3 regions of the Virgibacillus sp. CM-4 genome follow, and region 1 is predicted to be linked to each of the others. Evidence: riboswitches for the same ligand, from Rfam matches in the RefSeq annotation. Region 1 holds a riboswitch; each other region holds the start of a gene.
The links. A riboswitch is a leader RNA that binds a small molecule or an ion and turns the genes downstream of it on or off. The one in region 1 is predicted to bind thiamine pyrophosphate.
Positions count from the first base shown of each region.

Region 2: it holds a riboswitch for thiamine pyrophosphate, as region 1 does, so the genes downstream of both, thiT (energy-coupled thiamine transporter ThiT) here and M948_RS28230 (lipoate--protein ligase family protein) in region 1, are expected to answer to the same signal.
Region 3: it holds a riboswitch for thiamine pyrophosphate, as region 1 does, so the genes downstream of both, thiW (energy coupling factor transporter S component ThiW) here and M948_RS28230 (lipoate--protein ligase family protein) in region 1, are expected to answer to the same signal.

Region 1 is NZ_AUQA01000002.1:1,003,192-1,011,524, forward strand. It holds gene M948_RS28205 (S8 family serine peptidase) at 1-129, opposite strand, end outside; gene gndA (NADP-dependent phosphogluconate dehydrogenase) at 493-1,899, opposite strand; gene M948_RS28215 (glycosyltransferase family 4 protein) at 2,014-3,090, opposite strand; gene hprK (HPr(Ser) kinase/phosphatase) at 3,327-4,253, opposite strand; gene lipA (lipoyl synthase) at 4,352-5,296, opposite strand; gene M948_RS28230 (lipoate--protein ligase family protein) at 5,289-6,107, opposite strand; TPP riboswitch at 6,236-6,346, opposite strand; gene M948_RS28235 (PTS sugar transporter subunit IIB) at 6,450-6,752, opposite strand; gene M948_RS28240 (PTS lactose/cellobiose transporter subunit IIA) at 6,749-7,087, opposite strand; gene M948_RS28245 (PTS sugar transporter subunit IIC) at 7,090-8,333, opposite strand, start outside.
Region 2 is NZ_AUQA01000006.1:912,205-920,537, forward strand. It holds gene M948_RS37925 (zinc-binding dehydrogenase) at 2-982, opposite strand; gene M948_RS37930 (ArsA family ATPase) at 1,009-1,938, opposite strand; gene M948_RS37935 (cory-CC-star protein) at 1,961-2,218, opposite strand; gene M948_RS37940 (carbon starvation CstA family protein) at 2,266-3,996, opposite strand; gene M948_RS37945 (membrane protein) at 4,233-5,648, opposite strand; gene M948_RS37950 (general stress protein) at 5,761-6,114, shown strand; gene thiT (energy-coupled thiamine transporter ThiT) at 6,174-6,743, opposite strand; TPP riboswitch at 6,874-6,978, opposite strand; gene M948_RS37960 (M3 family oligoendopeptidase) at 7,049-8,333, opposite strand, start outside.
Region 3 is NZ_AUQA01000001.1:206,906-215,238, reverse strand. It holds gene M948_RS23605 (PadR family transcriptional regulator) at 1-289, shown strand, start outside; gene M948_RS23600 (permease prefix domain 1-containing protein) at 286-684, shown strand; gene M948_RS23595 (hypothetical protein) at 696-1,334, shown strand; gene M948_RS23590 (hypothetical protein) at 1,331-1,918, shown strand; gene M948_RS23585 (MerR family transcriptional regulator) at 2,102-2,839, shown strand; gene thiE (thiamine phosphate synthase) at 3,142-3,723, opposite strand; gene thiM (hydroxyethylthiazole kinase) at 3,767-4,537, opposite strand; gene thiD (bifunctional hydroxymethylpyrimidine kinase/phosphomethylpyrimidine kinase) at 4,537-5,340, opposite strand; gene tenA (thiaminase II) at 5,337-6,026, opposite strand; TPP riboswitch at 6,094-6,197, opposite strand; gene thiW (energy coupling factor transporter S component ThiW) at 6,186-6,683, opposite strand; TPP riboswitch at 6,807-6,917, opposite strand; gene M948_RS43090 (spore coat protein) at 7,186-7,578, opposite strand; gene M948_RS43085 (hypothetical protein) at 7,587-7,724, opposite strand; gene M948_RS23550 (hypothetical protein) at 8,009-8,215, opposite strand.

The sequences.
Region 1 (8,333 bases):
TAATTCCGTTTTCTTTAACGCTTGTCCAGATAATTGACTGATAGCATTTACTGTAGAAAAATTACTGAACGTGAGTAAGAATACAAATAAAATAAGAATAGTCCGTCTTATTCTCGGTTTTCCCTTCATTGACTTCTCCCCCTCTTCATAGTTTACTAGACTAAAGTGAGCCTCCTCCCTCTGAATGTACTAAGACTTAATATTCAGATTATAACAATCATATTAAATTTCAGAAAATTACACCAGTATCTAAAGTCCTAGTCGATAAGTTACATAATAAGTTGTGGATCGGCAACTTATTCATTTGTTTTATTTTATTTTTGCCATACTTATCCAATATATGACAATTTAAGTCCTTACGATAATCGTGACTAAAGACCCGGAAGAGGGATTACTTTGGTAAAATAAAACTCTCTCTTTCATTTTCAAAATGAATCAAAGTAAAAAACTACCCCCCTAAGTGAGGTGTAGTTTTTAAAATCTACGATTCATTTATAACCAGTTCGTATGGAATACGCCTTCTTTGTCTTTTCGTTGGTACGTATGTGCACCAAAATAATCCCGTTGTGCTTGGAGTAAGTTAGCAGGTAAGTCTTCTGCACGGTAACTATCGTAATAAGCAATTGCACTTGAAAATGCCGGAACAGCTATTCCTTGTTTTATTGCAATTGCAACGACTTCACGTAATGCATCCTGATACCCTTCAACAATCTCTTTGAAGTAAGGATCTAACATTAGGTTAGCTAATCCTGGTTCACGATCATACGCATCTTTAATCTTTTGTAAGAAATGCGCACGTATAATGCAACCACCACGCCAGATCATGGCAATATCACCATATCGTAGATTCCAGCCATTTTCTTCTGATTGAGCACGCATTTGTGCAAATCCTTGAGCATAAGAACAAATTTTACTCATGTACAATGCTTTACGTACCGCTTCAATTAGTTCTTGTTTGTCCCCGGAATATGAAAGTACAGCTGGACCTTGCAATTGTTTACTTGCCTTCACGCGTTCCTCTTTCATTGCTGAAATAAACCTTGCAAAAACAGATTCCGTAATTAATGGAAGTGGTACCCCTAAGTCAAGGGCATTCTTGCTTGTCCATTTACCTGTTCCTTTTTGTCCTGCAGTATCTAAAATGACTTCGACTAATGGTTTTCCAGTTTCTTGGTCTTTTTTTGTAAAGATATCCGCCGTAATTTCGATTAAATAACTGTCTAATTCACCTTTATTCCATTCGGCAAAAACCTCATGTAATTCATCCGTGTCCAAACCTAACACATGTTTTAAAATATAATAAGCCTCGGAAATAAGCTGCATATCCCCGTATTCAATGCCATTATGAACCATTTTTACATAGTGTCCTGCTCCATCTGGACCTATGTATGTTGTACAAGCCTCTCCATCTACTTTTGCAGAAATCGCCTCAAAAATTGGCGCGACTAAGTCATACGCCTCTTTTTGGCCACCAGGCATAATGGAAGGTCCTTTTAATGCTCCTTCTTCTCCTCCAGATACACCTGTCCCAATAAAGTGAATTCCTTTATCTTCCAATAACTTATTCCTGCGAATCGTCTCTTCATATAATGTATTCCCACCATCAATAAGAATATCACCTTTATCTAAATGCGGAAGCAGCGACTCAATGGTCGCATCTGTTGGCCTCCCTGCTTTTACCATCAACATAATCTTTCTCGGCTTTTCAAGCGATTGAACAAATTCTTCAATCGTTTTCGACCCTTTAAAGTTCTTTCCTTTAGCTTCATTTTCTAAAAAAGCCTCTGTTTTATCGCCAGAACGGTTATAAACAGCAACGGAGTACCCTCGACTTTCAATGTTTAACGCTAGGTTTTTCCCCATTACCGCTAAACCGATAACACCAATTTGTTGTTCCATGAAAATATGCCATTCCTTTCTACTACGATACAAATCGTTTAAATTTGATGTGACGAACTCCTTAACCACCAAATCTACCTTCATTATAGTAAATTTCCGGTATTTATAAAACACTTATGATTTATCCCTGTTCTTTTTCAATATTCGCCTAATAAAGTCAAGCATTGGGCGTTTACCTCCCATGACGATTCCAGCCATTTCTGCAAATAGATGAATCAGGAGCAGCACTAAAATGGTAATAAGAAACGCTGTAGTCATACTTGCAAAGGAAAACGGTATAGCCATCGTACCAAATAGGATACTGAATGCATAAATAATCAACACCGTTTTTCGATGGCTATACCCGGCTTGTAAGAGTTGATAGTGAACATGCTTATTATCTGCCATCATGATACTTTCTTTGTTGTAAGCTCTACGAATAACTGCAAATAATGTATCAAAGATTGGTACTGCGAGAACAATGATTGGGATGATAAAACTAAATAACGCAATGTTTTTGAAGAGACCTAACATGGATACAACGGCAATCATATACCCGAGAAAATTAGATCCTGTATCGCCCATATAGATTTTGGCAGGATAAAAGTTATGATATAAAAAGCCTAAATTACTTCCAATTAAAGCGATACAGAAATATGCAGCAACTACTTGCATATCAATAAAAGCCATCATACAAATACTAATTAATGCAATTGTTGAAACTCCTGTCGCTAACCCATCCAAACCATCAATTAGATTAATTGCATTGGTTACACCAACCACCCACAAAACCGTAATGAGTACACTAATAAACCCCAACTCTACGGTACCAAAGAAAGGTAACGTAAGTCTTTCAATAATTAAACCGGAAGATATTAAAAACGATGCAGCAATTAGTTGACCTGTTAACTTTACCACAGGTTGAATTGTAAATCGATCATCGATTGCACCTGTTAACACAATTACTACTGCACCTGCAGCAATTTCTGGTAGATGTGGATGCACTGGCTGCAAATAGAGCAAACCAGCTATTGTCCCCAAAAAGATAGCAATGCCACCTAGTCGAGGTGTTACCTTTGTATGTATTTTCCGGTGATTAGGAAAATCAACTGCACCGACAAGCGTTGCAAATTTCTTTACCGGGTAGGTTGTTAGAAAAGCAGTTAAGATTGCGATGACAAACGCTATTAGTAAATCCAAAACATTCAACATATCATTCTCCTAGCATCTTTGCTGTAATTCTTAGCTGCCTATATTGTCGGTTACATAATTGGTTAAATTATAGCGGATATTCGTTGGTTTTAGCAAATCATTGTCTATGAAGAAACGTTTGAACTTATAAAAAAGAGGCTGACGTACAAATCAGCCTTTCACCTATGCAACTGCAGTATAATGTTCCTATGGGATTCCTTTGTTAAAAATCAAGCTGAGCGAATGACAGCAATGATTTATCCTTGATTGTCTTCCATATCCAAATCTAATCGTTCCATAAATTCTTCAGCAGCACTATATCCTTGCTGTTGCAAATACCAATTATTAGCAGCAGCCTCAATCAACCCAACCACATCTCGACCTGGTTGCAGTTGAATTTCTATTTTAGGAACTGTCACATCCATATATTCACTCGATTCAGTTTCTACCTCTAACTCATTATTCAGTGCGTCCTTTTCCCATTCGGTTAATTTGATATCTAAGGCTATTCTCGTTTCTTCTTGAAATGCCTTCTGCCCATACACCCTTACTACATTTAATAAGCCAACACTTCGGAGAGCGAGAAACTCTTTATTCGTTTGATTATGTGTTCCGAGTAATGTATCTGGACCAAGCTTCTTCAAGACAACAATATCATCTGCTACTAATCGATGACCTCTGCCAATTAAAGCATGTGCAATCTCACTTTTGCCAATTCCTGACTTTCCTCTAATTAGAATACCTAACCCAAAAATATTGACACACACCGCATGGACTGCCGTTTCTGGCGCTAACGCCTTCACCATGTAGGCATCATATTTCTCGATAAATGTTGACGTAGGCTCTTTCGTTCGTAATAAAGGTATTCCCTCTTCTTTACAAAACTGCGTTAAATATGTCAGCCCAGCTTGCTCTGATGTAACGATAAAGCAAGGAGGGTGGTAATTTACAATATTACCAATTCGTAATCGTCGCTCCTCATGTGTCAGCTGATGTAAATACGTAATTTCTTTTCGTCCGAGCACTTGGACATGTTCCATCGGAAAAAAGTCAAAGTAGCCGATAAATTCTAACCCAGGGCGATGCGTTCTCGCCTTGGTAATGGATCGATCAAGTTGATCCTCTCCAGCCAATATTTCCAGATTGAATCTACCAGCTAGTTGTTTAATTGTTATTGACTTCATCTGTATACGCTCCATTTCTATTACAACTATAGCTTTTAACTATATTATGTTTCTATACGAAAAACAAGAAATGGAGGTTTCATAACGGATTGGAAATGTTAGAAAGTAAAATCTACTTCTTTTTTTTCCTGTTTTTCATAGCCTTTCATATAGTTAATTCGACGTTGCGCCGAGGCTTGGGTTACTTGTTCATCTGCATGATAAGAAGATCGAACCAATGGTCCAGCTTCACAATGTGAAAATCCTTTCTCAAGTGCAATTTGTTTTAACTCGGCAAACTCATCTGGATGGTAATAACGCTCAACATTCAAATGTTTTTTTGTTGGTTGTAAATACTGACCAATTGTCATAATATCGACTTTATGCGCTAAAAGATCATCCATTGCTTGAATGATTTCCGCTTTCTCCTCACCCAAACCAACCATAATACTAGATTTGGTCGGTGTTTTAGGAGCGATTTCCTTCACGCGTTCCAATAATTGAAGAGACCGATCATACATCGCTCTAGCTCTTACACGTTTTGTTAGCCTGCGTACCGTTTCAATATTATGATTAAAAATATCTGGTGCACTATCCATCAATGTATATAGACTCTCGTAGTCCCCTTTCATATCTGATGGTAGAATTTCAATCGTACATCCTGGGTTTTTTCTTCGAATTGCTCGTACCGTCTCAGCAAATACAGCCGCTCCCCCATCATTTAAATCATCACGTGCCACTGCTGTAACTACAACATGCCGTAGCCCCATAACGGTAACCGAATTAGCCACCCTTTCTGGCTCTCCCCAATCTAATTCATTTGGTAATCCAGTTTTTACAGCACAAAAGCGGCATCCTCTTGTACATGTATCTCCTAAGATCATAAACGTCGCAGTTTTACGTTCACTCCAACACTCATGTATATTTGGGCAGCGTGCTTCTTCACACACTGTATTCAGGCGATTTTCGCGCATTAATTTCTTTAATCCTCTGTAGGATTTATTCGTGTTTATTTTTGTTTTTAACCACTCCGGCTTTCGTATATATGTTTGATCTTTAGGCATGGGATACAACTCCTTTGATTGTATTATCTGTATATTTTCGTTCTGCTAGATCGTATACTTCATTCCATTGGCTTTTTGTTAATGTAAAAGGTTCAAGTTCAATATTCAATCCCTCTCCGAATCCTTCTAAAAAAGCTGTTTTAACCGTTTCATAGGAATGTTTCCTTTGCGTTACCTGATTAATCGTCGTAGCTTTTTTCCAAAATGCCTGTTTTTTTCTCTCCTTGACACGTTCAGAAGGAAATAAAAAAAGATCGAATAACATATCTACATTCATCGATATCGGAATCGAACCATGTTGGAGCAATACTCCTTTTTTTCTTGTCTGTGCATTACCAGATATCTTTTTGCCATCTGCAACCATTTCATAGAATGCGGGTCTCTCAAAACAAATACTACTCCGTTCTTTTGAAAACGATTCGGCATAATCAACTGGAATGTTTAAATTTTGATAGCCTCGTAGTATGCCTTTTGACAAATCATAGTACGCTTGACGAATCGATGAAGCAATTGCCGGATGTTGTTCAGATATTACAATACTATACGTTAGTTCATCATCATGCAGAACTGCACTGCCCCCAGTCATTCTCCGCACAAATTGACATTGATGGTTTTGAATACCTTCTACATCGATTTTTCCGTCTACTTTTTGAAAATGACCAATTGAAAGCGTGGGGGCTATCCATTGATAAAAACGTAATGTAGGCGGTATTTTTCCTTCATGATGCCAATTAAGTAATGCCTCATCTAATGCCATGTTAATGGCAGCATCATGAGGTACATTTTCTAAAAATCCCCATTTTTCTTGCACGAAAATCGCCTCCCATAAGAAGAATCTTTTCAACAAAGGCCTAACCGGAGGTGCACATGTATGAAAGAAAACCATGATACTTCCTCATAAAAAAGACTGCATTCGTCGTGAATGCAGTCAATAAAGTATCCCTATTGACCACACTTTCCCACGCAGGCATTATCCTGTTCGGGTACGAAGGGTCAAAACGATTCCTACGCTCTTCTCAGCTACTTTACATAGCTCCCCTAGTGTTGAAAAGATTCCATTTAGTTTTAATTTACCAACAAAATCAGCTTAACAAGCTTGCCATAAATTGTAAAGGCGCAATTTTTTTCGTACAACTTCATTTCTATTATTCTTCTATTTCTTTAAAGCGATGGCTTGATCTAAAACCTTATCTCCTTGGATCATGCCATAAGCTATTTGATCAATTACATCAACAGCGATTCCTTTTGGTTCCAACTGCTCTCTAATCTTCTTTTCTAAATAACGGACTTGTGGACCAATTAATACAACATCAAGATCATCCAGCTCGTTCTTTAATTGTGATTCTGCTACCGCATTAATCTCGGCCATTATATTTCTATCGTCAGCTGATTGTTTCATTTTTTTTACAAGCATGGAAGTCGACATCCCCGCAGAACAAACTAAAATAATCTTCATTTGTTTCCCTCCTCTAGGATTTGCATCTTTTCATACATATCAATCATTTCACTAGCTAAATCTTTTACTGTCATGGCGGTCATTAGATGGTCCTGTGCATGTATTAGAATGACGGAAACCTCTGTTTGGTTCCCTTCTGCTTCTTCCTGTAAAAATTTCGTTTGAATATGATGAGCTTCTGTAAATTCTTCATCCGCCTCTGCTATTTTTTGTCGTGCTTCAGCAAATTGATAAGATTTTGCTAAAGAAATAGCTTCCATTGCAGATGACCTTGCATTTCCAGCATGAAGTATAATCGAAAAGGATAGCATCTGTACATCTTCTTTTGTAGTCATGGTTATTCCCCCTTATTTCTCTTTAAGGTTCTTGCACCTGCTAAAATGAATGGAATATACATGATAACAGCCAGCACTAAATTAAATACTTGAAGCCCAATTCCACGCCAGCTACCGCCTGTTACTAGATAACCACTTAAAATTGGCGGTGTTGTCCATGGAAGAATTGCCACTGTTCTTGGCACTATACCAGTAGCTAATGCAATATAGGATGTAATCGTCAATGTTACAGGAATCAATATAAATGGAATTAACATCACAGGGTTTAATACAATTGGTAGTCCAAAAATAACCGGTTCATTAATGTTAAATAGCCCTGCTGGCGCTGATAACTTTGCAACTTGTCGATATGGATGGTTTCTCTCTCTACGTATTACAATAAAGACTGCAATTAACAATGCAATGGTCGTTCCTGATCCACCCATAAAAACAAATGAATCTAAGAATGGTTTTGTTACAATATTAGGTACGTCAAATGCTGACATACCGCTCTTAAATAAATCGAGATTTTGTTCAATCAGTGGCAAGTAGACCGGTTCAATTACTGATCCAATAATATTCGTCCCATGTAAACCAAAGAACCATAATAAGTGATTAAGAAAGGATACAACCATTGCTGCGGGCAAAGTATTCCCCAAACCTTGTAACGGTTCTTGAATTGCATTAAAGATAACTTCAAAAATACTTTGCTCTGCGAACACATTCATTAATGCCTGGAAAAAACCTAGAATAATTAAAATGATCACCGCAGGTACTAATGCTTTGAAGGAGCGTGTAACCCCGTCTGGAACACCTTCTGGCATTTTAATAGTCAAATTCGAATTTATCAATATTCTGAAAAGTTCTGTGACAAGAAGCGCTATAATAATTCCAACAAATAGTCCTTGCGTACCTAACCATGCTGCGGTTAAACCAGCGCCATCCTCTGTCCAAGGGACTAGCATAATAAAACCGGCAGCTGATATGAGACCAGCAGATAGCCCATCTACGTCATAAGACTTAGCTAAATTATAAGCTATAGAAAAGGATACTAAAAGACCTAATATAGCAAAAGTACCGTTCCAAATACTCCCCCCGACTGTTTGCCAATTGCCATCACCAAAGATTCCATTCATCCATTCAACAAAATTAAAGTTGCCAAATGGCGGAAAATTATTAATTAAAATAGCAAGTGACCCAACGATAATTAATGGCATGATCGCAACGAACCCGTCTCGGACAGCTACTAGATGTCGCTGTGATCCAA
Region 2 (8,333 bases), on a different contig from region 1:
CCTAGTTAAGTTCAATTGCAACTTTGCCAAATTGACGATTCACTTGCAAATAATCAAAGGCTTCTTGAATATGTTGCAATGTGAAAGTAGTATCTACTACTGGATGCACCTTAAATTGGCGAATATGATCAAGCATTGCTACAAATTCCTGTCTACTACCCATTGTAGAACCTAGTAACTGATACTGACCATAGAAAAATTCTCGTAAATTGATATTCACGATATCATCTGTAGTTGCCCCAAAAATAACCATTCTACCACCTTTTTTTAATAGTTTTAATGAACGGTTAAATGTTGCTTGTCCAACACTATCAATGACTAGATCTACCGTTTCATCCGCCAAGCTTTCGTTCCAATCTGCATCATTATGCAATCCGATATCTGCGCCTAGGGTTCTCGCCTGCTCCAATTTTTCGTGACTTCTTGACGATACAATAACTTTTGCACCAATATTTTTCGCAAACGCCACTAGGAAAGTAGATACACCACTCCCTGCTCCTGGAATAAATACCGTTTCTCCTGCTTTTATTTGTCCTTTCGTGAATAAGGCACGGAACGCTGTTAATCCTGATAGTGCAAGTACCCCAGCTTCATCCCAACTCAAATGTTCCGGCTTTTTCTCTACTTGCCGCTTATCAATGGAAATTTTTTCAGCAAATGTACCATGATCAGGCATTCCTAAAATGTCAAAACGCTCAGGTGGTGCATCACGATTATCTTCCCAACGCAAGGCTGGATTAATGATAACTTCCTCACCTACCTGAACATTGTCTACATTCTCCCCTACACTTTCAATTATCCCTGCACCATCTGACCCTAATATTAAATCCTCTGTCGCACCCTTACGACGTCCAGGAATTGCTAAATCACGACGATTTAACCCTGCCATTTTCAATGAAACGACAACTTCATTCTCGTTTGGAGTAGGCTCATTCATATCTTTAACTTCCAATATACCGTTCCCATGTACAAATGCTTTCATTTATTTCTCCCTTCCCTTCTATGCTATTACATACTTTGGAATGCACCAAATTTCTCTAATTGCTTCATATCTATAATATCATGCGGATATAATGGAATAAAAATTTTTTGTTGTTTTGAAAATGTATGATGAATTAAATCAACATACTTTTCCTCATAAATGCTTCGCTGTAATAGAAACTCTCCATCTATCTGTTCTGGTAACACTTTATTAATAATTAATGTTTGTACATATAAATGATACTTCTCAAGTAATTGGATTGCTTTTTCCGTTTCTGCGATGGATAATCGTTCAGGATTTAGGACAAAAATATATCCTGTGATGCTTTGATCTAATAACAATGCTCTTGCTTTTGCGAATCGATCTTGCCTTTCTTTTAACACATCAAAAATAGGATCCTCCACAGGATTTCCATCATTTAATAACTGACTATAGTCTTGGTTGGTCTTTTGGCGACGCTTTATTAACCCTTCCATCCATACTCCCATCAATTCTGGGAGCGTTAGAAGACGAACCGTATGTCCGGTTGGAGCAGTGTCAATAACTAATTGATCAAAATGTACATTTTCATGTATAATAATGGAAATTAGTTTATCAAATAATGCAGCTTCATCTGCTCCCGGAGATGCTTTGGCAGTATCTAGCTGCCGGTTCACCTCTTCAACCATTCCTGTATGAACAAAATTTTTTATGTTTTCCTTTACTCCGTCAATATATGTCGTTGTTTCCAGATCAGGATCAATCTCAATTGCATATAATTGTAGATTGACATGTTTAATATTGCCGCCTATCTTTTGATCGAATATATCTCCTATATTATGTGCGGGGTCAGTAGAAACAAGTAATGTTTTTCTACCAGCTTTTGCGGCATTCCATGCAATGGCCGCTGCGGTAGTAGATTTACCTACTCCCCCTTTCCCGCCAACAAATAGGATTTTCTTTGTTAGATCGTTCATACAAATCTCCTTTCATGTCATATTAACAGCATCGAATACCTGATAAGGGTGATTTTTCCATTCCCATACGTAAATGCCAATCGTGGAATTTCTCTAACATAAATGGATACAGTTCTAATGTATAATAAAAAACTGGGTTAGGAATACCGACCATTTCTGAGTATAATAATAATAAAAACACATCGTCCTCATTTCTTAATTCACGTGCAATTTCCTGACGATGCGGTATTTCCAACATCTCTTCATACAACTGAAGGATCTTCTTCATCTGATCAAGCATGTATATTCTCCTCCTTGAAAAAAGAAAAGGGATCGTAGTGATCCCTTTTAAATTTCGAGCGAATTCTCCTCCTTTTTAGTTAAAACAGAGAAAGCAGTAATAATAATCCATAAAGCGAAGATCAAAATAATTGCGCCAAAGATAAATAACAACGTATTTGGTGCACTTCCCATCCATGACCATTCAAATAAAACTTGTTGAATCATTGCGTACAGCGTCATGAACATAACAAATACCATTGGAATAATTACCACTGCATAATTCCTACCTAATCGTTTTAACCAAACCGCAATCAGCATTAAACTGATAACCGCTAGCAATTGATTGGCTGTTCCGAATAATGGCCATAACTGATATCCACCTGAGCCAAAGCCTTTTGGTCCTTCAGGGAGTAATACTAAAGCTGCACTCGATACGACGGCTATGGTTGTAGCGACATGTGTCTTCGTTAAGGCAGGAAGACGATATTCAATACCTAACTCCGCGATAATATAACGCATCAATCTAACAGACGTATCTAACGTGGTTGCTGCAAAACTAACTACAATAATAGATACGATCGTAACTGCTATATCTGGTGGGATGGCTAATCCGCCAGCTAGACCTGCAGCTCCTTCTACAAATGTTCCAAGGCCAACCGCATTCGCATCAGAAAAACTAGCATAAGTTGCCATAAACTCATCCGTACTAGTAAAGAACGTAGCAACCGCAATAATGGATACTAATGCAAGAACCCCTTCCCCAACCGCACCAGCATATCCTACAAACCTAGCATCCGTTTCTTTATTTAGTTGTTTAGATGACGTTCCTGAGGATACAAGGCCATGAAAACCGGAAATAGCTCCACAAGCAATAGTGATAAATAATAATGGTAACCAAGGAGTATCCGGATTTTCATTTGTTATCGGTGCTGTCATTTCAGGGTTAGTGAATAACAGGCCTAAATACAGGATTCCCAGACCAACTACAAGCTGATGCGAATTAATAAAATCCCTTGGCTGTAACAATTTCCAAACCGGCAATGTAGATGCAATATACACATAGACCATTAAAATGACGATCCAAATTAAAAATGCAGTCGATACTGCTCCTAGTCCAAATAATCCACTTCCACCTTCTCCACCCATATACTGCACAAGATCGATTTGTAAGAAATCGACTTTGCTAGCTACTACTGCAGTTAAGTACATGATAGCTAATGCTAATATAGAAGGTAGAAGCATTTTCTTATTTCGTTTGTAAACTGCATATCCTATCCAAATAGCAAGTGGTATTTGAATGAACACTGGTAACACACTGGCTGGATAAGAAATAAACAAATTGGAAATGACCCATGCAAATACTGCATTTACCATGAGCACAAGAATTAAAATAATAAATAAAAACAAAATCTTTGCTCGTTGACCGACTAATCGGTGCGCTAATGTACCAACTGACTGACCTTTGTTTCGAACAGATAAAACAAGCGTACCGAAATCATGAACTCCTGCAGCAAATACGGTTCCCAAAATCACCCATAAAAATGCTGGCAACCACCCCCAATAAACCGCAATAGCTGGTCCAAGAATCGGTGCAGCCCCTGCAACTGAAGTAAAATGATGCCCCCATAACACGAATTTATTTGTAGGAACAAAATCAATTCCATCCTTATAACGGTGCGCTGGTGTAACGTAATTAGGGTCTAATCGAAAAATTTTTTCTGCTACAAAACGAGAATAATAACGATAACCTAAAGCGAAAACCAACATCCCTATGAAGGCAACCAAAATTCCGGGCATAGTATCCCTCCCCCAAATAGAATTAAACCAGTCCAAAATATGGACGTCCTTGTTTAACGCTATGTGTAAACGCTTCATTTTAGTACTTTTTTAGTATTAAATCACAAATTCAGAACCATGAAAAAGGGATTATCTCTATGAAAAATGGAGGTAATCCCTATTTCATGCTTTATTCAGAAAGGAAACAGCGCTTTACACTCATTAAAAGGAACACTCAAAACGGATACGACTGAACTTTATAAAATAAATACCGCGACAATGGTAGCCACTATTAACCCAACCATCACTGGTATAAAATTCTTACGAACAAGTTCCATCACGGACACGCCACAAAAACCTGCAATTGCAATTAAAGAGGACCATGCCACCAATGTTCCCCCTCCAGTCCAGATAGAACCCATTTGGCCTATAGCAGCAAGCGTTGTAACATCAATGGAACTGTTTTGTAAGGAAGCAGCTAATGCCCCTGTTAAAGGCAACCCCGAAAAACCAGAACCATCTAATCCAGTAATAATACCTATAATTAAAATACTTAGTGCTGCTAATAAGGCACTTTGCGGTAATATCGATTGTGTTGATTGAACAAGGTCAAATAAAAATGCTGGCGGATTTTCCTTAACTCCTATAATGTCAGCAGAAAAATCGGAACTTCCTAAAAAGAAAAATCCTGCAATAGGAATTACTGGGCCCATTGCTTTAAAAGCAAATACAAAACCATCCGTAATGTGTGTAGTAATGTAATCTAGTGCATGTTGTTTACGAAAAGCGATCGTTGATAACAAAAGAAGGATAACGGCTACCCCACCTACAAAAGCAGCACCATCTCCACCTTCCAAACCAGTCATTCTGCCAGATAGCAATTTTTCATATACCATGTAGATTACGACACTTGCTAACGCTAAAGGAACTAATATTGCAAAAAGTCTACTCCAAAACTGTAGCCTGTAATCTCGTTGGGAGGAATCCTGTGTTAATTGCATGTTTTCAAGTTCTTGTTGATTGCGAGGGTCCCCTTTTTTTCGAATCATTTTACGATACATTACATAAGCAATGCCTAAAGCAATAAAACCCGTTATAAGGGAAAGGATTAAAGACTTATCTGCAACTTGTGCCGTATCCACACCGGCCGAAGTAGCAGAGAGATTAGGAGCTACCTGAACGATATAATCAGAGGATAGAGCCATGCCTTGGCCCGCAATAGCTATAGCGACTGCCGCAGTTATCGCAGGGAGACCGGATTGGATAGCCGCAGGAACAAGTAAAGCACAAATTAATGGAACCGCTGGTGTTGGCCAAAAAAACAAAGAAATTAAGTAAGTAATCCCAACAAGGACAAAAAAAGATACATGCCCATTAATCATCATTTTTTGGATCGGTTGGATCATACGTTTATCTGCTCCTAAATCCCTTAACGAATGTAATAGTGCCAACATGAAAGTAATAATTAAAAAGATACTAAACAATTCTTGGGCTGCCACTAGATTCGCTTTGAAAATAGCTGTAAAACCATCTATAATACTTCCTTTATAAACCCAGGCGATAATGAACGTACCGAGTAACGTTGGTAATACAATACCTTTTCGCAGAATCATAGTGATAATAATAGCAAGCGTAAATAGACCATATAATATATGGGAAATCGAAAGCTCCACATCTATCGCTTCCTCTCTGTTGAATGTGCTATAGCCTATGCAAAGCGTACATGTTTAGTTCTTATCATAATGGGAATACATAATATTGAAGACAAAAAGGAGGTTTTTTAATATGAAACCATTTATTAAAGAATATACAAATGATGAAAAATTAAAGGCCGATATTCAAGTACTAAAAGACAAAGGAATTCATAAAGATGATGTATATATTCTATCTCATGATGATGATCGTACCAATCGTTTAGCTGGGAGCGCAGATGCAAATACGATCGGCATCAAAGAAATGGATATTGGCCATGCTGTCGGTAATTTCTTTAGCAAAAAAGGGGACGAGCTTCGAACAAAATTAACTGAAATAGGTTTCTCACAGGCTGAAGCCGAAAATTATGAAGAGGATATGGATGAAGGTAAGGTTCTATTAATGGTTACAAATAATGAAAATGTAGATAGCTATCTACAAAAATAGACAACCCCATTGGTTGTCTATTTTTTCTTGCTCATTATTATGTGAGCAGGTCGTTTATACTAAGTTGTCAATCGAAGCAGCGTTCTAGGTTGCTTATGAAATAAAAAGAAAACAAGTATAGCACTTAAAACAAAACTAGGTAGAATATACGAACCATTATATAAGAAGGAGTATATCCATACATTCATCCCTTGGACAGCTGATTCAAAAAAGACAACACCTGCAATAAAATGAGCGATAAAGCGCAAAGCAGATCCTATAAATACACCTAGCGAGATATACAAAAGATACTGTTTGCTATTTCCTTCTTGTACAGTTTGTTTTATTTTTCCTGAAAATACACCTGCAAACCCTAATACTGTAAAGGCAATGGCATAATCAATAAATCCTTGTAACGGATGCAGTATATACCCTGTTCCTACAGCAACCTGAAGCACTCCCCATAAAAACCCTGCTAGCAAGCCGCCTTTTAATCCCCAGCGAAAAGCAACGATAAAAATAGGAATCATCGCAAATGAGATAGACCCACCCTGAGCCCAAATTTTAAATGATAAAAATGGTATTAGGTCTAACAACAATGCAAAAGCTGCAAAAATTGCTACCTCTACTAAAAATAATGTACGTTTCATTTCTTTTCTCCCCTTTTTAAAGCGGTTATTTTCTTGTTGGCCAATGTCAACAAGGTATAAATAACAACAAAAAAAGCAATGCCAAGGGGAAGACTTCCTGATGGGGATTCCGCTCACATTGCTTTTATTCCATCAAAAAAGCCACCATCCCTACGCTAGTACTAACTAACAGGTTCGAAGGGTAAGAACAATGTATATGTTCACTCTCAGCCGATCGGCTCCCCCTGCAGGCTTTTACATTTTGCTTTTTCTGTTATTGTTTCTAAGAGTATTGTACCTGACTTATCCATCGATTACAACTAAAATTAAATCGAGAGATATTCGTATACATCATTAATACAAAGTTGAATCGCATCTTCCCAAAAAGCGGTAGTAGTTAGATCAACTTGTAAATGTTTATAAGCGAGATCTTCGACTTCCATCCTGCCTGTATCACGTAAAAGTTTGATATATTCATCCTCAAAATCATCACTTTTCTGTGCTATTGCATAAATTCCAAGGCTGAATAAATATCCAAATGTGTAAGGGAAATTATAAAACGGGACACCTGTCATATGGAAGTGCAGTTTAGAAGCCCAGAAGTTCTCATCATATTCTTCTAGTACATCACAGTAGGCTTCCTTTTGAGCGTCCACCATCAGTTTATTCAACCTGTTAACAGAAACCATACCTTGCTTTCTCTCTTCATAGAAACGCTTTTCGAACAAAAATCGCGCATGAATATTCATAAAAAACGCAATACTGCGCTGGATTTTATCTTCTAACAAGCCCTTTTTCTCATCCGTTGACTGCGCATATGTCACCGAAGCATCTGCAACAATCATTTCAGCAAATGTTGATGCTGTTTCGGCAACATTCATTGCGTAACGTTGGTTTAGTCCATTCACATCGTTCATCACATGTTGATGATACGCATGTCCAAGCTCATGGGCGAGTGTTGCAATATTCGAAGACGTACCAGAATAAGTCATGAATATTCTTGTCTGACCGCTCTCTGGAAAACTGGTGCAAAACCCACCTGGCCGCTTATCAGGCCGGTCTTCCGCTTCAATCCAACGGTTATCAAAAGTCATGCGGGCAAAGGCGGCCATCTTCGGGCTGAAACGATGGAAATGTTTAATAATAAAGTCTGCTCCCTCTTGATAACTAAATGTTTTTACTTCTCTATTAATTGGAGCATTAATATCATAGATGCTTAATTTTTTTAAATCTAAACGTTCTGCCTTTTTATTTAAATATGTAACAAAATGGTGCTTATTGTTATTAATAGCGGTCCACATCGCATCAAGTGTTTTTTTCTTCATACGATTTAGTTCAAGTGGTTCCCTAAGTACATCATCCCAGTTTCGATGTGTGTATTTCTGTAACCGGAAACCAGCTAAATGATTGAGCGTCTGACTAAATAAATGTTCATTAGTCTTCCACGCCCTATTCAATTGATTAAATACATGCTTTCGAAAGTCACGATTTGGATTAGCTAATTTATTGGAAGCCTGTCCAATAGAGTAAGATTTCGTAGTCTCCTCTTCCTTAAGCCGAACTTCCATCTTACCAACAATAGCTTGATACATTTGATCCCAAGCATGATAG
Region 3 (8,333 bases), on a different contig from region 1:
CATTTTACGTTTAGTATGTGAAGAAGATCGATATGGTTATGAAATTTCAAAAGAGATAAGTGCACGCACAGACAACCGATTCCAAATAAAGGAAGCTACTTTATATGCGGTGTTTCAACGGCTGGAAAAGAAGGATTTAATTGACTCCTATTTTGGAAATGTTTCTCAAGGCGGAAAGCGAAAGTATTATCGTATAACTACCCTTGGAAAGGCTTATTTGAAAGAAACGGTTGAAGAGTGGAAAGAAACGAAGGCAATTATCGATTTATTCATGGAGGGATTAGATTGAAGAAGATTAATGGATACGTGGAGGAATTATTTAAAAATATACCTGAGAGCGAGCAAAAAAACGCAGTTATGCAAGAGGTGACCCAAAACCTTGAAGAAAAGGTCTGGGACTTAATGGGAGAAGGAAAAACGGAGGAGGATGCAATTAATAAAGCCATCGTTGATTTTGGAGATATTGAAGATTTAAAGCAAGAATTAGGTGTAAGCCAACCTAAAAAGAAGAATACGTCTAAGCTGAATTTATGGTATTCCATATGGGGAAGTCTTCTCATTATTTCCTTATTTGTATTTATTAATTTCTATTACTCCCCAGAAATCATATGGTTTGTATACCCAACATTTGCGGTACTTTGGTGGCCACTTACAATGTATTTTTCATGGAAACGAACAAAGTAGGGGGAAACAAGATGAAAAAAATAGATGTTGCTTTTTTACTAACAGGTTCGATCATGACGATTATTTTTCTAGTCATTGTCAATCTATTAACAAGTAAAGAACATGTATGGTTTATTTACCCAACTGCATTCATGCTCATTTTTCCGTTTGGATTATATTGTTTCAAAATGAAGAAACAGACGTTTTTCTCTGTCATTAGTAGTGCTATTATCTTTTTTTTACTTGTGATTGAGAATATAAGAAGTACCCCTGAACATCCATGGGCATTATACACGATCATCCCTCTCGTTTATTGGCCGATGCTGATGATTCTGAGGAGGAAAGTAAAACCGTTGCGAATTGCAATTATTGGTAGTGGAATCTTTATTCTTTATTATTGTTTATTAAACCTACTTGTTTCACCATATACGCCTTGGGTTATATTCCCTGTTTTTGCTATATTATGGTGGCCGCTTTCTGTCTACCATGCAAGAAGAAAATCGTATTTCTCTTTCTCCCTTCAGGGGGCTACCCTTCTTTGCGCATTTTTTATTATGGTGAACGTTTTTTACTCTCCAAGCACGATTTGGGCAATCTACCCAATATTCACGATACTTTGGTGGCCTTTAAGCATGTATTACTTTGTATATAAAAGGAATATAAAATCATGAATCAAGATAGTAATAGTAAAAGACAAGTTTATTTAATTTTTACAGACACCGGAACATTATTTACAAAATTAATTAAGTTTTATACGAGGAAGCCTTTAAACCATGCTTCCTTATCATTTAGCTTAGAACTAGAGAACATGTATAGTTTTGGTCGTAAAAATCCAGCAAATCCTTTTATTGGTGGCTTTGTTAAAGAAAACATTTCAGAAGGGTTGTTTAGAAACGCAGTATGTGAAGTGTATAGCTGCAATGTAACAGAGTTTGAATATAAGAAAATGGTTGATAAAGTAAATCAAATGGAACAGCAAAAAGATAGGTATCGGTATAACTTGATTGGCATGGTTGCCCTCTTATTTCAGTTTAATATTCATCGATCAAATGCATTTTTCTGTTCACAGTTTGTGGCAACGATTCTTAATGAATTAGATAATAAGTTAAATAAATCGGCTAATCTTTGTACGCCTCAAGATCTTCGAGATATGAATAATCTTACTTGTATTTTTAAAGGAGAGCTTAAAAATTATCCATATCGTTTTGAAGAGAAAGAAAATGAAATAGAACTTCCGTCAAGGAAGGCGATTTAATCAATGTTGGCACTGTCCATTAGATGGATGGTGTTTTTTTATACTCATCGGCAGGTGTGTACGTATAGGAAATGGATCATTTACAATGATGGTTTCAATCTGATGAAAATTATTTTGAAACTTGCTATTGACCCTCACGCTACGTGATACTCTATAGTATAGATTGTAGGGAGGTTAACAGCCATGAAAGTTAAGGAAGTAGCTGATTTGGTTGGAATTAGTGTGCGCACACTTCATCATTATGATGACATTGGGCTTTTGACTCCTGAACAGACAACCGAATCAGGGTATCGTATTTATTCTGAGATGGATCTAGAACGCTTGCAACAAATTCTATTTTTTAAAGAACTTGATTTTCCGCTGAAGAAGATTAAAGAGATTATTGACAGCCCTTCTTTCAATCAAGCGGAGGCACTAGAAATGCAACGAAATATGCTGCTTGATAAACGGGATCGAGTCGATACAATGATTCGAACAATTGATAAAACGATAAAATATAAACAAGGAGAGATCGTTATGAGTAATAAAGAAAAGTTCGATGGATTTGACTTCAGTCATAATCCTTATGAACAAGAAGCACGTGAGCGTTGGGGTGATAAGGCAGTGGATGAGTCCAATGCGAAAATGAACCGAATGACGAATGAGGAGAAAAAGGAATTCGAGGAAACATTCCATGCTATTTATCGTGAATTAGCAGTGGTTCGTCATGAAGATCCTGCTTCTGAAATAGCCCAAAAATGGATTGGTGAATGGTTTGAATTCTTGAACCAGATGGGAACCTATTCCCTTGATGCTTTTAAAGGGCTTGGTCAAATGTATGTGGACGATGAACGATTCACCAAAAATATTGACCAATTTGGTAACGGACTCGCTATATTTATGCGTGATGCAATGGCTGTTTACGCAGATAAACGAAAGTAGAGTTGAGAGCGAGGCAATGAATGGTTTTTACAGGGTAACCAGTTCCAAAACATTGGATAATGGGTAACTTTATTCATCCATCATAGCAATAGAAATAGGCATGATTCGAACGGGATCCATCCATCAGCTCAATTTGGATAAGCGGTTTTTGCTTTTCCAATTTAACCTGGTCATCCCCGTAGAAAGCATGCCCTATTTCGAATTGCGGTTATCGAATATTCGAATTTAGAGGTCCTTATTCTCATAATGTTCTAGCTTCTTTATTATTCATAAAAGCTGTTACTTTTCTTCTATAGAGGGCTCTATAATTGCGATACGGCTTGGTCTATATATTTCGCATTTGTAATAGCTGAGATGATTGAAACCCCATCTGCTCCAGCCTCCATCACAGATGCAGCATTATCAACAGAGATTCCTCCGATTCCGACGATGGGGATATGGGGATAGGCATGTTTAACTTCTTTTACCCATTGGGTACCAACAGCAACTTTAGCATCCTCTTTTGTAGTTGTAGAGAATATTGGTCCAACCCCCAAGTAATCAATGGAATCGATTGGACTATTGTTAAGCTCTGCCTGATTAGATATCGAAAGCCCAATCCACTTGTTTGGAAAGCGGCGTCGCAGCTCTGCTGCCGGTTTATCATCTTGACCTACATGTATACCGTCGGCATCTAATATTTCTGCTAATTCTTCGTCATCATTAACGAAGAAAGGAATTTGGTATTGTTTGCATATATCCCGTAATTGTTTGCCTAATAAATATCTTTGAAATCCCTGTAATGCGCCGTTTCCTTTTTCCCGATATTGAAATGCGGTTATTCCAGCATTCGCTGCTTGTTTAAGGATTTCCTTAGGGTCGCCATTACAGTTTTGGCTTCCCATAATAAAATATTTTCTTAATGCTTGTCTTACTTCCAATTCCTGATTAGCTCCTTTCCAATTGCTCTGATTTCAAAGATAGTGCATCAATAAATGCTGGCAGGAAGCTTCCTGGACCGTAGACATATGATTGTGCTGCAGCATGTTCTGCTGCTAGTCCATAGAATTGTACAGCAGTAAGTGCTTGTTCTTCAATGGAATAATTTGTTGTTAAACAAGCTGTTAGAATGGAGCCTAATAAGCAGCCTGCACCAGTAATTTTTTCTAACCAGGCATGACCTGTTGTATTATGAATCATCTTTTCATTACTACAAATGACGTCTGTTTTTCCTGTAATAATAGCAGTTGTTTGGTACAATTTGGCTACTTTAGCTGCAATTTCTTCAACATTTCCATCACCAACAGATTCCACACCTTTTGTTTCCCATGGGATATCAACAAGTTGTGCCATTTCTCCAGCATTTCCCTTAATTGCTGTAAATGAAACAGCCTGTAATAATTGACGAACTCCGTCTTGCCTAAACGAAGTAGCCCCAACTCCGACTGGGTCTAGCACAACAGGTATCCCTTTCTTATTGGCCGCTTTACCAGCGAGCTTCATTGCTTCCAGCTCCGTTAATGACGTTGTTCCAATATTGATCAATACTCCATCAGCCGCCGCTGCCATCTCTTCAACTTCTTCCTTTGCTTTTGCCATAACTGGGGCTCCCCCAAAAGCCAGCAACCCGTTAGCTGAAAAGTTCATGACAACTTCATTTGTGAGGTTATGGATTAGTGGAGTAGTTGCTCTAACCTCTTGAATGATCGAATCCTTCATTATTTCACCCTTTCTTCTCTTATAGCCCAGTGATTGGTAGGACCGTTACCTGTTCCTAATGGAAAGGAATGCTTTATTGCTTCGGTCACATAGTGCTTTGCCATTTGAACAGCTTCGATTAAATGAAGCCCATTGCTTAAGTTTGCAGTAATTGCTGCTGAATAAGTACAACCAGTTCCATGGGTGTTCTTCGTATCAAATCGGTCCGCAGCAAATGTATGAAGTTGTGATCCATCATACAAAAAGTCAATTGCTTTCCCCTGTAAATGGCCCCCTTTGATAAGAGCTGCTTTTGGTCCATACGTATGGACAATTGATATGGCTGCTTCTTTCATATCCGCTAGGCTATTGATGGAATTTCCTATAATAAATTCCGCTTCGGGAATATTTGGGGTAACCAACGTTGCTATTGGTAATAATTGTTCTTTAAGAAACCCCCTTGCCTCTTCATCAATCAGAGGATCACCGCTTGTTGCTACCATAACAGGATCAATTACGTAAGGTGCATTTGTTTTTGGTATTGCATCAGCAATTACTTCCATCATATCTCGGTTAGCAATCATTCCTGTTTTTATCGCATGAACTGGCATATCGGTTAATACAGATTGTAATTGATCATGTAACATCCCTGTTGGTAAGTGATGGATGTTTTGGACTCCAGTTGTGTTTTGAGCAACCACAGAAGTAATGACAGACATCCCATAAACCTTCAATTCTTGAAATGTCTTAAGGTCTGCCTGTATTCCTGCACCTCCACTAGGATCCGTTCCCGCGATAGTTAGTACACTTGGAGGTATACTCATTGATTGGTCACCTTCTTTTCTCCCGGCCATTCTTCACAGGTGTAAGCCATCTCCCAGAATTTAAGTTCCAACTGGCAGCTTTTTCGAAAAGCTTCGCTAATTAGATCTTGTTCTGATTTTGATGCATTGGCTGCTAATATATCGAGCCGGCTTCTCATTTCAGTTGTTGTTTTCTCTACCTCATCACTTGCATAAAAGCTAATCCAGTCATAAAATGGATGATCTCTTGTTGGGTGGAATTGCTTCATCAATTCTTTCCCTATTTCTAAATACGTCCATGGGCATGGAAGTAGTGCTCCGAGTATTTCACCGGATGTCCCCATTTGGGCATGGTACATCATATGTTTTATATAATGGTCTGCTGTTGGTGGAAGAGGGTGTCCTTGTAAATCTTCATACTTAACCCCAATATGATCACAAAAATTTCGGTGGGGGTGGATTTCATCATTTAATACAAAGTTTATTTGGTCAAAGAAATAGGCAATATCTTCTCGCTTTTTAGACTTTGCTAAGGCTATCCCATAAATTTGCATAAATGCATTCAAATATTCGAAATCCGCTTTAATATAATGAGCAAGGGCTTTATCGGGGATCGTTCCATTTCCGACGCCTTGAACAAATGGATGTTCAAAAATGAGCGCAAAGATATCATTATTTTCTTGTCTTAAATGATCTGTGAAACACATCATTTAGCCTCCTTTATTATGGGACGCTACTAGAGGAATTAAAGTAGATAAATAGAGGAGTGTTATGTTAATTTCCTCACTACTTTCCTGCGCTGGTATTAGCCAGATCAGGTTCAAAGGGACAAAGGAAGCGTTCCTTATCTCAGCAACATGGCGCCCCTAGTAGTTTCCTTGTAAACGAATAATATGTTCTTGTTTTACTTTTAATAAGATGATCCAACCAATAAATGCTCCAGATATACTGCTTGCCAAGAAGGATGGCATAAAAAATAGTGCACCTGTACCACTATTCATAAATAGTTTGGCGAAAGGGACAGCAAAGAGAGAACCGATGATTCCTGTGCCGATAATTTCTCCAAAGACAGCAGCTATTTTTTTACCTACCCAACGATAAAGCATTCCTGCTAGGAAAGCACCAATCATCGCACCAGGGAATGCTAACAGTGTACCTAGACCGATCATGTTTCGTAATAAACCGATTATGAAAGCAATCACTACAGCTGGGCCAGGTCCTAATGTAATGGCAGCTATGACATTTACAGCATGCTGCACAGGGTAAGCCTTAGCAATTCCAGCAGGAAACCAAAGAAATTGGGCTCCTAACGTACCAATCGCTATAAATACAGCCATGTATGTTAGTAAATAGGTTTTTCTCATGGATTCATAAATGAGCTCCTTCTTGTTATATATTTAAGCTTAGTAAATGTTCTCTGTTTGTTTTTACGACTATGAAAAAGCCAGATCCTTTGGGGACCTGGCTTCGGTTTATGAAATAGAAAGACGCTATGCCTACTACTTCCCTCCGCTGGTATTAACCAGATCAGGTCTGTAAGAGTCAGAAGCTCAACTGCTTCCTCTCAGCCCACGCCATGGGCACCCCTAGTAGTCTACGAATATTTAGTTATGTTTCACTTCACTAAGCTTTATTATTAGCATAACAAATCAAATCATGTTTGTCATTCATAAACCGAATGAGCAATTAATAAAACTACGAACCATAAAAGCTAGTTTAAGCAAACGATTGATTAAACTTATACTTTATAACCCTTATATACGTACGGATATCTAAAGGTTTTTAAGTAAATGAAAAGGCCATTTCGCACAAGAAAATGGCCTTTTCGTTTATGATTATTTAATAGGTTATTTTGTAGGTTGAAAATTATAGAATATCTAATCTAACAACTAGTGCAATCAAGATTTGAAGCAACACTTGAACGTTGATCGCGATATCTGTATCGGAAGTAGATACTTCTACGCCACGAGAATTTTCAATAAATACTTGCTGTTTATTCACTTGGCTGGATTTTAGTTTAGCAAATAGGTCTTGTGTTACGTCGTCTGCTTGATTTCCATCTGCAATAGAGATACTAATTACAATAGCAATGGCAACCTGTAGCGCTACCTGTACATTAAGTGCAGCTTGAATGTCAGATGATGTCACATTTACATCACAAGAATCTTTGATAATAATGGATTCAATAGATTGTTGAACATTCTTCAATTCACCGCTTGCTTCTTGATCTACGGTAGAATCATCAAATGGATGGCACATCGATGTGTCTAAGGCTCTCCATTTTCTATCTTCTCCTCGGGAATCATTACAAGAATTATGACATGAATCATGACATGAATCATTGCAAGAATCATAACTTGGACGTACATTACTACAGCTGTCACAAACATTTTCATGACGACCACGTCTTCTCCTATCTATTGTTCTGCCGCAATCTTCACAGCAAGACTTCTCAAACGCTTTTGATCTTGACATAGTATTATTTCCTCCTTCTTCTCGTTTAGAATATCTTATGTCTCAAAATTGAAATAGGAAGGGTGATTGTACCAAGATAAACTACCTATTTATTGGAGAAATAATTGTTTTTTAAAAGACAAAAGGAAATCCCGGTAATTTTTGTTGGTTTACCGGGATTTAGATTTAACTTTGAATATAGGGGGTTTTAAAAATTGATCTATTTGTCTATTATTTATTTTGTTTCATCTTCCTCATTATTACTTTTCATTACGCCATCCACATCTTTCCTTAGCTTGCTAACCATATCTCTAAGTGTTTCTTTATCTGTTTCACTTACTTTCGTTTTATCTAACGTAACACCGTGCTTTTTTAATGTTGCATCTAAAAGAAAATCGACAATATGGCTTGAAGCATTATTATTTTGATTGTTTTTACTCAATTCTTCCACCTCCAGCAAAGCTTTTTATATAGTATATTCTCACAAGATGTAATCGTGCTAAGATACTAGTCTATTTATGGGTTATATGAATCTATAGGATAAAGGTGGAATTATCGCT